Regions from separate parts of the Streptomyces sp. HSS9-12 genome, predicted to be linked through region 2. Evidence: predicted binding sites of a transcription regulator. Region 2 holds the regulator's gene; the other holds the start of a gene.
The links. Region 2 encodes HrcA, which represses chaperone genes, less so after heat shock. Its sites were predicted from a motif close to TTNGCACTCNGNNNNNCNGAGTGCNAA; they were not measured.
Positions count from the first base shown of each region.

Region 1: a site for HrcA is predicted at 1,141-1,167, ahead of groL (chaperonin GroEL). Genes of this name have one in related genera too.

Region 1 covers NZ_JBUEGC010000005.1:51,523-54,929, forward strand. The annotation lists gene thrC (threonine synthase) at 1-24, shown strand, start outside; gene ACY34J_RS04255 (MoaD/ThiS family protein) at 21-299, shown strand; gene ACY34J_RS04260 (cold-shock protein) at 743-946, shown strand; gene groL (chaperonin GroEL) at 1,330-2,952, shown strand; gene ACY34J_RS04270 (hypothetical protein) at 3,041-3,407, opposite strand, start outside.
Region 2 covers NZ_JBUEGC010000018.1:2,825-6,231, reverse strand. The annotation lists gene dnaJ (molecular chaperone DnaJ) at 1-844, opposite strand, end outside; gene hrcA (heat-inducible transcriptional repressor HrcA) at 845-1,861, opposite strand; gene ACY34J_RS11990 (MBL fold metallo-hydrolase) at 2,047-2,778, shown strand; gene ACY34J_RS11985 (DUF3097 domain-containing protein) at 3,030-3,407, shown strand, end outside.

The DNA of each region.
Region 1 (3,407 bases), on a different contig from region 2:
TTCCGAGAGGCTGGCCTCGCATGAGCGTCAACGTCCGTATCCCGACCATCCTGCGCACCTACACCGGCGGCCAGGCCGAGGTGACCGCCGAGGGCGCGACCCTCGCCGAGGTCATCGCGGACCTGGAGAAGAACCACGCTGGGATCGCGGCCCGCGTCCTGGACGACGCCGGCAAGCTGCGCCGCTTCGTGAACGTCTACGTGAACGACGACGATGTGCGCTTCGCCGATGGGCTCCAGACGCCGACGCCGGACGGTGCGGGTGTCTCGATCATCCCTGCGGTGGCCGGTGGCTGCTGAGTGACAGCGCTGTTTCCGCAGCAACCTTGCGTTATTGGAATGACCCCCTCCGTGAGAGAAGCGGAGGGGGTCATTCCGTGTGGTTGAGCGCGGTACAGTTGTGGCGTTTCCGCTTGGGCCGTATGCCGAACGCATATGAGAACGCGACAACATCTGCCAGAACTGGCATGGAAAATTGTCGCGTTGGTCCGCTATGCCCGGCCCGAGTTGCCCTGAATTCTTGGGAAAATGCAGGAAAATACCGATGAGCCATGCCCAGAATTCTCGTCCAATTGACCTGTTGCAGACGGCATCTGGGCAGATACATTCAGCCGCGGTCGACGCGTTCCGGCGCACACCCCTGGGTTCCCCATGCCGAAGGTCGGGGGAATGTCAAGGGTGAGGTCTGACCCGGGTCCGCGGAGTGCGGTCCTGTGCAAGGGCCAGTAATAGGGGAGTTAGGGATGGCTCAGGGCACCGTCAAGTGGTTCAACGCGGAGAAGGGGTACGGCTTCATCGCGGTCGACGGTGGTGCGGATGTCTTCGTGCACTACAGCGCGATCCAGATGGATGGCTACCGCACCCTGGAGGAAGGTCAGCGGGTCGAGTTCGAGATTTCGCAGGGCCAGAAGGGGCCTCAGGCGGACTTGGTTCGCGTACAGGGCTGAACGCGCGCCGACTCACGACGACATCGGGCCCGCCCCTACGGGGGCGGGCCCGATGTCGTCGTGGGGGAGGGGTACGGGGCCGCCCGCCCGTAACCTCCAGCAAAGCCCTCCGGGCGGCTTGCGCCCGCCCTCCCCCAGCTACGGCTGGGAGGTGCCCCCACCGGCCACCACCCCTCAACGACGCCTCCGGGCGGCTTGCACTCGCATGGGTCGAGTGCTAATCATTGGCGTTAGCACTCTGACGTTGAGAGTGACAGAAGGACCGGGTCGGTGAGGCCCGCAGGCCGGGCGGGGCAAGGAACCGTGCGGCGTGCAGGCCGTCCGTCGCGGGCGCCAGCGCGGTCCGGAGCAATCCACCCCCAGTCCTGGGAGGACCACTTCACATGGCCAAGATCATCGCGTTCGACGAGGAGGCGCGGCGCGGCCTCGAGCGCGGGATGAACCAGCTCGCCGACGCCGTCAAGGTGACCCTCGGCCCGAAGGGCCGCAACGTCGTCCTCGAGAAGAAGTGGGGCGCCCCCACGATCACCAACGATGGTGTGTCCATCGCCAAGGAGATCGAGCTCGAGGACCCGTACGAGAAGATCGGCGCCGAGCTGGTCAAGGAGGTCGCCAAGAAGACGGACGACGTCGCCGGTGACGGTACGACGACCGCGACCGTCCTCGCCCAGGCGCTCGTCAAGGAGGGCCTCCGCAACGTCGCCGCCGGTGCCAACCCGATGGCGCTGAAGCGCGGTATCGAGAAGGCCGTCGAGGCCGTCTCCGCCCAGCTCCTTGAGCAGGCCAAGGACGTGGAGACCAAGGAGCAGATCGCCTCCACCGCCTCCATCTCCGCCGCTGACACCCAGATCGGTGAGCTGATCGCCGAGGCCATGGACAAGGTCGGCAAGGAAGGCGTCATCACCGTCGAGGAGTCGCAGACCTTCGGCCTCGAGCTCGAGCTCACCGAGGGTATGCGCTTCGACAAGGGCTACATCTCGGCGTACTTCGCGACCGACATGGAGCGCATGGAGGCCGTTCTCGACGACCCCTACATCCTGATCTACAACGGCAAGATCTCCGCGGTGAAGGACCTGCTCCCGCTGCTGGAGAAGGTCATGCAGTCCGGCAAGCCGCTGCTGATCATCGCTGAGGACGTCGAGGGCGAGGCCCTGTCGACCCTGGTCGTCAACAAGATCCGTGGCACCTTCAAGTCCGTCGCCGTCAAGGCCCCGGGCTTCGGTGACCGCCGCAAGGCCATGCTCGGCGACATCGCCATCCTCACCGGTGGCACCGTCATCTCCGAGGAGGTCGGCCTCAAGCTGGAGAACGCCGGTCTCGACCTGCTCGGCCGCGCGCGCAAGGTCGTCGTCACCAAGGACGAGACGACCATCGTCGACGGCGCCGGTGACAGCGAGGCGGTCCAGGGCCGCGTGAACCAGATCCGCGTCGAGATCGAGCAGTCGGACTCGGACTACGACCGCGAGAAGCTCCAGGAGCGCCTCGCGAAGCTGGCCGGCGGCGTGGCCGTCATCAAGGCCGGCGCCGCGACCGAGGTGGAGCTCAAGGAGCGCAAGCACCGCATCGAGGACGCGGTGCGCAACGCCAAGGCCGCCGTTGAGGAGGGCATCGTCGCCGGTGGTGGCGTGGCCCTGATCCAGGCTTCCACCGTCTTCGAGAAGCTCGAGCTCGACGGCGACGAGGCCACCGGTGCCGCCGCGGTGAAGGCCGCGCTGGAGGCCCCGCTGAAGCAGATCGCGGTGAACGCCGGCCTCGAGGGCGGCGTTGTGGTGGAGAAGGTGCGCAACCTGACCCCGGGCCACGGCCTGAACGCCGCGACCGGCGAGTACGTCGACCTGATCGCCGAGGGCATCATCGACCCGGCCAAGGTGACGCGCTCCGCGCTGCAGAACGCCGCGTCCATCGCGGGTCTGTTCCTCACCACCGAGGCCGTCGTCGCCGACAAGCCGGAGAAGGAGAAGGCCGGCGCCGGTGCGGGTATGCCGGGCGGTGAGATGGACTTCTGATCGACGCTGTCGGTCAACCGTCCTGAGCCCTGGGGCGGCACCCTCCACGGAGGGTGCCGCCCCAGCGGCGTTTCCGGAGGGGCCGGCGTCAGGAGGAGCGGTCGTTGGCCCGCGGTCCCGTTCCGGAGGAGTGGGGGTCCTGCCTCTGCGCCTCAGGTGACGATTCCCCGGTACGGGGCCGTGGTACGGGCTCGGGAGCCGGGCGGTGGGGGGTGCGCAGGCGGCGGCGCAACAGGACGGGACCGGCGAGCAGGGCGGCCGCGGCCGGGGCGGTGAGCAGAGCGTGGTAGAGACCGACCGGATGCAGGAGCAGCGGCCACGTACCCGCCACTCGCTGCGCAAGGCCGCTCGTGAAGTGGTCCGGCAGCCACAGAGCGTAGGTGAGCACGGCGCCATAGGCGGTCGCGCCCGCCGTGTAGCAGCTGATGTGGCGGATGAGCAGCGCCGCGGGCGAG
Region 2 (3,407 bases):
TCGTGCCGAGCGCCGCCGCGGTCATCGGGATGGTGACCGTGCAGTGCAGGTCGTCACCGCGCCGCTGGAACGCCGGGTGCGGCAGCTCGTGGATCTCGACGTACAGGTCGCCGGCCGGGCCGCCGCCCGGGCCGACCTCGCCCTCGCCCGCGAGCTGGATGCGGGTGCCGTTGTCGACGCCCGCCGGGATCTTGACGGTCAGCGTGCGCCGCGACCGTACGCGCCCGTCGCCCGCGCACTCCGGGCACGGCGTCGGCACCACCGTGCCGAAGCCCTGGCACTGCGGGCACGGCCGCGAGGTCATGACCTGGCCCAGGAAGGACCGGGTCACCTGGGACACCTCACCGCGGCCACGGCACATGTCACACGTCTGCGCCGAGGTCCCCGGAGCCGCGCCTTCGCCGCTGCACGTGGTGCAGACGATGGCCGTGTCGACCTGGATGTCCTTCGTCGTACCGAAGGCGGCCTCGTCCAGCTCGATGTCCAGCCGGATCATCGCGTCCTGGCCGCGCCGCGTACGGGACCTCGGACCGCGCTGCGATGCGGTGCCGAAGAAGGCGTCCATGATGTCGGAGAAGTTGCCGAAGCCGGCGCCGAAGCCGCCCGCGCCGCCACCGGCGGCCGCGCCGGACAGCGGATCGCCGCCGAGGTCGTAGACCTGCTTCTTCTGCGGGTCGGAGAGGACCTCGTAGGCCGCGTTGATCTCCTTGAAGCGCTCTTGCGTCTTCGGGTCCGGGTTGACGTCCGGGTGCAGCTCGCGCGCAAGACGGCGGAACGCCTTCTTGATCTCGTCCTGTCCGGCGTCGCGTCGCACGCCGAGGACGGCGTAGTAGTCCGTGGCCACTTACGACTCCGCCAGGATCTGTCCGACGTAACGTGCCACTGCGCGTACCGCTCCCATCGTTCCGGGGTAGTCCATGCGGGTCGGGCCGACCACGCCGAGTTTGGCAACTGCCTCGTCGCCCGAACCGTAGCCCACCGCGACGACGGACGTGGAGTTCAGCCCTTCGTGAGCATTCTCATGCCCGATTCGTACCGTCATACCCGAATCCTTGGCCTCCCCCAGCAGCTTGAGGAGCACCACCTGCTCCTCCAGCGCTTCCAGCACCGGTCGGATGGTCAGCGGGAAGTCGTGCGCGAAGCGGGTGAGATTGGCGGTACCGCCGATCATCAGCCGCTCCTCGGTCTCCTCGACCAGTGTCTCCAGCAGCGTCGCGAGGACAGTCTGGACGGTCGGCCGGTCCTCGTTCTCGAAGGCCTCGGGCAGATCCTGTACAAGTCTGGGCACGTCGGTGAAGCGCCGCCCGACGACTCGGCTGTTGAGCCGGGCCCGCAGGTCGGCGAGCGAGGTCTCGCCCACGGGCGCGGGGCAGTCCACCATCCGCTGCTCGACCCGCCCGGTGTCCGTGATCAGCACCAGCATGATCCGGGCCGGGGCGAGCGCGAGCAGCTCGACATGGCGCACCGTCGAGCGCGTCAGGGACGGGTACTGCACGACGGCCACCTGCCGGGTGAGCTGGGCGAGCAGCCGGACCGTACGGGCCACCACATCGTCCAGGTCGACGGCCCCGTCCAGGAAGTTCTGGATGGCGCGCCGCTCGGCCGGCGAGAGCGGCTTGACGCCCGCCAGCCGGTCGACGAACAGCCGGTAGCCCTTGTCCGTGGGGATGCGGCCCGCGCTGGTGTGGGGCTGGGCGATGTAGCCCTCGTCCTCCAGGACGGCCATGTCGTTACGCACAGTGGCCGGGGAGACGCCGAGGCCGTGCCGCTCGGTGAGCGCCTTGGAGCCGACCGGCTCCTCCGTGCCCACGTAGTCCTGGACGATGGCGCGCAGCACCTCGAGCCTGCGTTCACTGAGCATGCGGCGCACCTCCAGCTGTGGTTCGTTCGATCGCTCCCTGGCACTCTGTGCGTGCGAGTGCCAGCTTTCCCGGGCCCAGTGTACGGCTGTTCCGTATAACACCGGCAAGGGCGGCCCGCCTCTCGCAGCGGGCAACGGTACCGGTCGTTGGGCACAACTCCCCTCGTTGGGACTAGCGTCGCCGTATGGACCGCACTTGGGAAGAGGCGGGGTGGGAGCAGCTCGCGCCGGGTGTCGGGCGACGCCGCCTCCCCCGCTGGGACGCGACCGCGGGGCTGGCCCACGGCCCGTCGGCCGTCCTCATGGTGGACGCCGGCGCATCGCTGCGCGAGGGCGCCGAGCTCCGGCGGCAGGCGCACGAGCTGACCGGCCGCCGAGTGACCCATCTCGCACTCACACACGCGCACTTCGACCATGTGCTCGGCGCGGCCGCGTTCGCCGGTGTACGGGTGTACGGGGCGGTCGGGATGGACGTCCTGCTCGCCGGCGGGCGCGAGGCGCTGCGGGACGACGCCGTACGGCACGGCATGGACCGGGAGGAGGCTGCCGAGGCGGCCGATCTGCTCGTACGGCCGCAGCACTTGGTGTCCGGGGATGTCGTGGTGGACCTGGGCGGGGGGCGCCAGGCGGTGCTGGTGAACGTCGGGCCGGGCCACAGCGGGCACGATCTGGCGGTGCTGATGCCGGGACGGGGCCAGGCTCCGAGCGTCGTGTTCTGTGGCGATCTTGTGGAGGAGTCGGGCGAGCCGCAGGCCGGTCCGGACGCGGTCCCGGGCCAGTGGCCGGCGGCGCTGGACCGGCTGCTGGAGCTGGGCGGCGAGGACGCGCTGTACGTGCCGGGGCACGGGGCGGTGGTAGATGCCCGATTCGTCCGCGCGCAGCGCGAGGAGCTGGCGGCCCGCTTCGGCGTGTCGTAGCCATGACCAGGCGATTCTTCTATCGTCGGGCGGGCGGACCGAAGGGCGCCGGTATCGAAAGCTGGGGCACCTCCCAGCGTTGGTCCCCCTGAGTCCTGACGGCCCGGGTGGGGGTACCCCCAGCGGTAGCTGGGGGAGTGCCCCCAGGGGGAGAGACCCAGTGCAGCGAGGGGGGAACGAGCGGAGCGCAGCTGTCGTGGGGGCACTCCCCCAGGGGGAGCCCGGAGGCGAGTCAACAGAAGGAGGGGCGGGTGCGCAGCAGACAGTACGGGCCGGATCTCACGCCGCCGTGGAAGAAGCCGAAGCCCGTCCCGGAGGTCCCGGCCGAGCCGGATCTGGTGGTGGAGGAGGTCACGACCGGCTTCTGCGGGGCGGTGGTCCGCTGCGAGAAGACGGCGCAGGGGCCGACGGTGACCCTGGAGGACCGCTTCGGCAAGCACCGGGTGTTCCCGATGGAGCCGCGCGGCTTTCTGCTGGAGGGGCGCGTGGTGACGCTCGTACGCCCCTCGGCGCGCCCCGCGGGTGGGTCGGCCGGCCCAGCCCGTACAGCCTCCGGCTCGATCGCCGTCCCGGGGGCGCGTGCGAGAGTCGCGCGCGCGGGGCGCATCTATGTCGAGGGGCGGCACGAC